2 regions of the Amycolatopsis roodepoortensis genome follow, and region 2 is predicted to be linked to the other one. Evidence: predicted binding sites of a transcription regulator. Region 2 holds the regulator's gene; the other holds the start of a gene.
The links. Region 2 encodes HspR, which represses chaperone genes until heat shock. Its sites were predicted from a motif close to ANNTTGAGTNNNNNNNACTCAANNT; they were not measured.

Region 1 (3,405 bases), 930 kb from region 2:
CTTGAATAGCCCTATGAATAGCCACGCCATCGCCGCCGGGCACGCCGAGCGGCTCGCCACCGTGGACGCCCTGCTCCCCGAAATGCCTGCACTGGAGCCTGCGGAGGGCTCCGTGTCACTCTCCGCGACGGATGGCGACTCGGCCGCCGCCGGATTGTCGGTACGGACCGAGGCGGGTCCCGATTCCGTTGACTCTCCGTGGCGGGCCCTCGTCGAGCATCGCCTCGAAGCGCGGCTCACCGGTCCCCGCCCGGAAGCGGCCCTTGACGCATTACTCACCCGATGGGATGAACATCTGAAGACCGTGGCCCCACCTGGGGATGTCGAGACCGCGGCGACCGTCGTGCGGCCGAGCCGGGACTCCCCCGGCTCGGCCGAATTGCTGCGCCGCGGCTTCGCGCCGGTGCTGGTGATCGCGGTCCGCCCGGCCGACCGGCTCGCCGCGACGGGGCCGCCCGCCACGCCCGGGGTGCACATCCGGCCCGCCGAAGCGGATGATCTCGAAACCGCCGTCGGACTCGAACTGGAATTGCAGCGCTATGACGCGCAGTTCGGTTCTGTCACTTTGCGCGAGGGCGCGGAGGAAACGATCAGGGCGGAGCTGTCGAAACACGTCGGCCGCGAAAATCCGACGTTGTGGATCGCCGAACTGTACGGACGGCCGCTGGGCATGGTCCGGGTGCAGTTCCCCGGCGAGACGGGGTGGATCGACGGCCGGGTCGCGGCCGAGCGCGTCGGCTACCTGTCTTCGCTGGCGGTGGCCGAACCGGCGCGGTCGAGCGGGGTGGGGACGGCGCTCGCCGCGCACGCGCACCAGGTCTTCGACGAATGCGGCACCGAAGCCGTGCTGCTGCACCACGCGCTGGCCAACCCGCGCTCGACGCCGTTCTGGTACGCGCAGGGCTACCGGCCGCTCTGGACGTACTGGCAGCGGCGACCGGCGGTGCCCTGATCCCGATAGGCTCGTTTTCGTGAAGAAGGACGAGGACGCGGCCCCGGTGGCGCCGACCGGGGTCGACACCGAGAAGCCGTCCGCGGCGAGGATCTACGACTGGTTCCTCGGCGGGACCCACAACTGGGCGGTCGACCGTGAGTTCGCCCGGGCGCTGGAGAAGCAGTGGCGATGGGTCAAACCAGGCGCGCGGCACAACCGCGAGTTCATGAACCGGGTCGTGCGCGCGGCGCTGGACGCCGGGATCCGGCAGTTCATCGATCTGGGCTCCGGTGTCCCGACCGCCGGGAACGTGCACGAGATCGTCCAGGAGGAACTGGAGCCGGGCGATACGGCGAAGGTCGTGTACGTCGACTACGAGCCGGTGGCGGTGGCGCACGCGGAGCTGATCCTCGAACGGCACGAGGCGACCGAGTGGGCCGGGATCATCCAGGCGGACATGCGGCGGCCGAAGGACGTCCTGCGGCATCCGGAGACGCTGCGGCTGATCGATTTCGACCAGCCGGTGTGCCTGATGATGATGGCCGTCCTGCATTTCGCCGGACCGCACGACGATCCGCCCGCGCTGGTCGCGGCGTACCGGAACGCGCTGGCGCCGGGCAGCTGGCTGGGGTTGTCGCATATGAGCTTCGGCGGCCAGACGGGCGAGGACGCGGACGGGCTGCACTGGATGGTCGAGCAGTACCGGAAGACGAGCAATCCGGTGTGGATGCGGGACCGCGAAGAGATCGAGCCGCTCTTCGGGGACTGGCCGCTGCTGGAGCCCGGCGTCGTCCACCTGCCCGACTGGCGACCGGTGCGGGAGCTGCGGCGGGACGAGGAAGGTGCCCGGCCGTTCGCGTGGTGCGGGGTCGCCGTCCACCCCTGACATCCGACCTATCGCCGCAACGCGTCGCGTTTAGCCCGCTAAACGCGACGTGTTGGGCGTTTGAGGTCGGAGGGGAGGGTGATCGCTGACGGCGAACGCGCGGAGGAAACAAACGGGTCGATCGGAGAGTTGAGCTAGACAGACTCAACTAACCGAGGAGTGCACAGATGACCGACAACCGCCTCCTGCCCGTCCTCCCGCTCGATGACGACGTCGTGCTGCCGGGCATGATCGTCCCGCTCGACCTCGCCGACACGGAGACGCGCGCCGCGGTGGAGTCCGCCCAGGCCAACACGCCTGCCCAGGCTTCCTTCCCGGGGATCCGGTCCAGCGCCGCCACCAAGGCCGAAGTGCTGATCGTCCCCCGCGTCCACGGCGAATACGCCGAACTCGGCACCATCGCGACCGTCGAGCGCATCGGGCGCGTGCCCGGCGGCAAGACCGCGGTGCTGCTGCGCGGCACGCGTCGCGCCGTCGTCGGCCGCATCGCCGACGGCCCCGGCGCCGCCCGCTGGGTGCACGCCGAGGTCGCCACCGAGACCAGCGACGACAACGCCGCGAAACTCGCGTCGGAGTACAAGTCCGTCGTCATCGCGATCCTCCAACAGCGTGGCGGCTGGCAGATGATCGACGCCGTCCAGGAGGTCGAAGACCCGTCCGCGGTCGCCGACCTCGCGGGCAACTCGTCCTATCTCAAGACCGAGCAGAAGCTCGAACTGCTGACCACGCTCGACGTCTCCACCCGGCTGGAGAAGGCGCTCGAATGGAGCCGCGAGCAGCTGGCCGAGCTCGAAGTGACCGACACCATCCGCAAGGACGTCCAGGAGGGCATGGAGAAGCAGCAGAAGGAGTTCCTGCTGCGCCGCCAGCTCGAAGCGATCCGCAAGGAGCTGGGCGAACTCGACGGCACGGCCAACGACGACGACTACCGCGCCCGCGTCGAGGCCGCCGAACTGCCGGACGCGGTCAAGAAGGCCGCACTGTCCGAAGTGGACAAACTGGAGCGGACCTCCGACCAGTCCCCCGAGGGCGGCTGGATCCGCACGTGGCTGGACACCGTCCTCGAACTGCCGTGGAACGAGCGCACCACCGACGTCCACGACATCGCCGCCGCGCGTGACATCCTCGACGCCGACCACGCCGGTCTCGACGACGTGAAGGAACGCATCATCGAGTACCTGGCCGTGCGCAAGCGTCGCGCGGAGTCCGGGCTCGGCCCGGTCGGCGGCCGTCGTTCGGGCGCGGTGCTGGCGCTCGCCGGCCCTCCCGGGGTCGGCAAGACGTCGCTCGGCGAGTCCGTGGCGAAGGCGATGGGCCGCAAGTTCGTCCGCGTGGCGCTCGGCGGCATCCGCGACGAGGCCGAGATCCGTGGTCACCGCCGCACGTACGTCGGCGCGCTGCCCGGCCGGATCGTCCGAGCCATCAAGGAAGCGGGCTCGATGAACCCGGTCGTGCTGCTCGACGAGATCGACAAGGTCGGCGCCGACTACCGCGGCGACCCGACGGCCGCGCTGCTGGAGGTGCTGGACCCGGAACAGAACCACACTTTCCGCGACCACTACCTCGAGGTCGAGCTCGACCTGTC
Region 2 (3,405 bases):
GAACACCGTCGTTCCATCCCCCAGGAGCCGGCATGACCGTCAAACGCAAGCTCGTGGCAGCCGCCGCCGGTGCGATCCTCGCCCCGATCGCCATCGTCGCCATCCCCCAGGTGGCCAGCGCCCACGGCTACGTGCTGTCCCCGCCAAGCCGCCAGGCGAACTGCGCCCAGGGCAAGGTCTCCGGCTGCGGCGCGATCGTCTACGAACCGCAGAGCGTCGAAGGTCCGAAGGGGCTCCGCAGCTGCAACGGCGGCCTTCCCGGATTCGCCGAGCTCAACGACGAATCGAAGCCGTGGCCCGCCGCGTCGGTCGGCAACAGCGTGACCTTCAACTGGAAGTTCACCGCCTACCACCGGACCACGAACTACGAGTACTACATCGGCGGCACCAAGATCGCCGACATCAGCGGGAACAACTCCGCGCCGAAGGACCCGACGTCGCACACGGTGAGCCTGGCCGGCTTCAGCGGTCGCCAGAAGGTGCTCGCCATCTGGAACATCGCGGACACACCGATGGCCTTCTACAGCTGCATCGACCTGCAGATCGGCGGCGGCAACCCGCCCACGACGTCGAACCCGCCGACGACCAGCAACCCGCCGACCACGTCGAACCCGCCCACCAGCACCACCAACCCGCCCGCCGGCGGCACCTGGGCGGCCGGGACGTCCTACACGGTCGGCAGCACGGTGACCTACGGCGGCGCCACCTACCGGTGCCAGATGGCGCATACGGCGATCCAAGGCTGGGAACCGCCGAACACGCCCGCGCTGTGGACGCGCCAGTGAAGCTGGCCCTCGTTCTCGTCGCCGGTCTCGTGGCCCTCGCGGGCTGCGGGTCCGGCGACGGCTCACCGACCAACGCCGGCGCCCCGATCTCCCCGGTCCCCCAGTCGGCGGCGGCGTCCGCGCAGTACAACGACGCCGACGTGATGTTCCTGCAGATGATGATCGCCCACAACGACCAGGGCGTGGAGATCGTCAAGCTGGTGAAGACCAAGCAGGGGCAGAAGCAGGAGCTGACGAATCTCGCGGCCGCCATCGAGGCGACGCAGCAGACCGAGACCACCGACATGCGGAACTGGCTGAAGGCCTGGGGCAAACCCGAGACGGGCTCGGCGGATCCGCACGCGCACCACCATCACGGCGGCGACGGGCTCACCGACAAGGGACTGCTCGAAGCACTGTCCAAAAAGGATGGTGCGGAGTTCAGCCTCGACTTCGCCGACATCTTCGTCGCGCACCAGCACAACGGGGTCGCGCTGGCGAGGACCGAACTGAAGGACGGCAAGAACCCGGAGGCGAAGGCGCTGGCCCAGCGGATCATGGACTCGCGCACCGGCGAGGTCCAGCAGATCCGGACCCTGGTGCCCGGCCAATGACGCGTTTAGTCCTCTGAAGGCGTTCGTGAGAGGCAAAAGCGACTGTGTCGCGAAAGCCACTTTCGGGACATCAGACGTCGCGAAAGTGGCTTTCGCGACACGTCTCGGGCGCGAGGTTCACGAACAGGGGCAGGTCGGCTGCATAGCGCAAGCCCCTCGGGCAGCGGCCACCAGGTCCGACCGCTCACCGCCACCGACGTTGCAAAAGCCACTTTCGCAACGTTGAAGGTTGCGAAAGTGGCTTTCGCAACCTGCCACCTTGCCTCGCCCCCGCATTCAGAGGACTAATTGCGTTTCTTGGGCTTCCAGACCACGAGGGCCGTCTGCTGCCGCAGCGGGACGAGGTCCTTGCGGTAGGAGGCGTGCACGGCCGCGGCGGTCTGTTCGGCGGCGACGTACGCCGCCGTGAGCTCGTCGGTCAGTTCGGCGATCCGTGCGCGCAGCGCGTCGACCTGGTTCTCCAGCTCGATGATCCGCTTGATGCCCGCGAGGTTGACACCGTCCTCTTGGGACAGTCGCTGCACTTCGCGCAGCAACGCGATGTCCCGCATCGAGTAACGGCGTCCACCACCGGACGTCCGGCCCGGCGACACGAGACCCTGGCGGTCGTAGGACCGCAGGGTCTGCGCGTGCAGGCCGGAAAGCTGCGCCGCCACCGAAATGACGAACACGGGGGTGTCCTCGTCCGCACCGTGCGGCAGCCCGCCGAACATCGTGCTCACCTGCCTTCGAGAAGTTCGGTGATCTCCGGTCGCGGATCGTGATCGGCCATGGCCTCCGCGTAGGCCTCCAGCGCTTCACGGGCCTTGTCGTCCAGTTTGGCCGGGATGGCCGCCTGCAGGGTGACCAGCAGATCGCCCTGCGAGCCGTCGCGTTTCGCGATCCCCTTGCCGCGCACCCGGAGCACGCGGCCGCTCGCCGTGCCCTGCGGCACCTTCAGTGAGACCTTGCCCTCCAGCGTCGGCACGGTGATCGTGCCGCCGAGGGCCAGTTCCGAGAAGGACACCGGCACGGTGATCGTCAGGTCGAGATCCTTGCGCCCGAACACCGCGTGCGGAGCGACGTGCACGCGGACGTACAGATCGCCCGGCTGCGCGCCGCCACGGCCCGGCTCGCCCTGACCAGCCAGCCGGATCCGCTGGTCGTCGGCGACGCCCGGCGGGATCCGCACGGTCAGCGTGCGGGTGCGGGTGCTGATGCCCTCGCCCGCGCATTCCGGGCAGGGATCGTCGATGATCGTGCCGCGGCCGCGGCAGTCACGGCACGGCTCCGAGAACGCGAACGCGCCCTGGCTCCGGCTGACCAGCCCGCTGCCCTGGCAGGTCGCGCACGTCCTCGGGGAGGTCCCCGGCTTCGCACCGTTCCCGCCGCAGGTGGAACAGGTCGCCGGGCTCGACAGCCGCAGCGGCAGGGTCGCGCCCTTGACCGCCTCGGCGAAGTCGATCCGGACGTCGGTCTCCACGTCCGAGCCGCGCTGCGGCCGGTTCGCGGTGGCACCGGCGGCGGCGCCTCGGCGGCCGAAGAGCCCGCCGAGGATGTCACCGAGACCGCCGAACCCGCCCTGCTGCTGACCCGCCTGGCCGAAGATGTCGCCGACGTCGAATCCGCCGCCACCGCCGGCCCCCGGGAAGCCGAAGCCGCCGGGACCGCCGGAGCCGAAGAGGCGGCGGGCCTCGTCGTACTCCTTGCGCTTGGACGCGTCGGAAAGAACGCCGTACGCTTCGGAGACCGCCTTGAACTTCTTCTCGGCCTCCACGTTGCCCGCGTTGGCGTCGGGGTGGTTCTCCTTGGCCAGCTTGCGGTAGGCCTTCTTGATCTCGTCCGCGGTGGCGTCGGAGGAGACGCCCAGCTCACGGTAGAAGTCCTTACCGATCCATTCCCGTGCACTCACCGAACGTCTCCTCCTTTCACGCCGTATCGCCGATCAGCGGTTGTTCTCATCGAAAAGTTCGCCCTCGAGCGGCAGTTCGCCACCCACGGGCGGGTCCACCGGAGCGTCCTGCGCCGCCGGGGCGGCACCGGGCTCG

Region 1: lon (endopeptidase La) is a predicted target of HspR. The motif match lies at 1,947-1,971, and genes of this name have one in related genera.

Annotation. Positions count from the first base shown of each region.
Region 1 is NZ_CP102415.1:4,217,689-4,221,093, forward strand. It holds gene NQK81_RS19780 (GNAT family N-acetyltransferase) at 14-952, shown strand; gene NQK81_RS19785 (SAM-dependent methyltransferase) at 972-1,820, shown strand; gene lon (endopeptidase La) at 1,988-3,405, shown strand, end outside.
Region 2 is NZ_CP102415.1:5,151,379-5,154,783, forward strand. It holds gene NQK81_RS24515 (lytic polysaccharide monooxygenase) at 33-785, shown strand; gene NQK81_RS24520 (DUF305 domain-containing protein) at 782-1,378, shown strand; gene NQK81_RS24525 (heat shock protein transcriptional repressor HspR) at 1,663-2,091, opposite strand; gene dnaJ (molecular chaperone DnaJ) at 2,097-3,269, opposite strand; gene grpE (nucleotide exchange factor GrpE) at 3,303-3,405, opposite strand, start outside.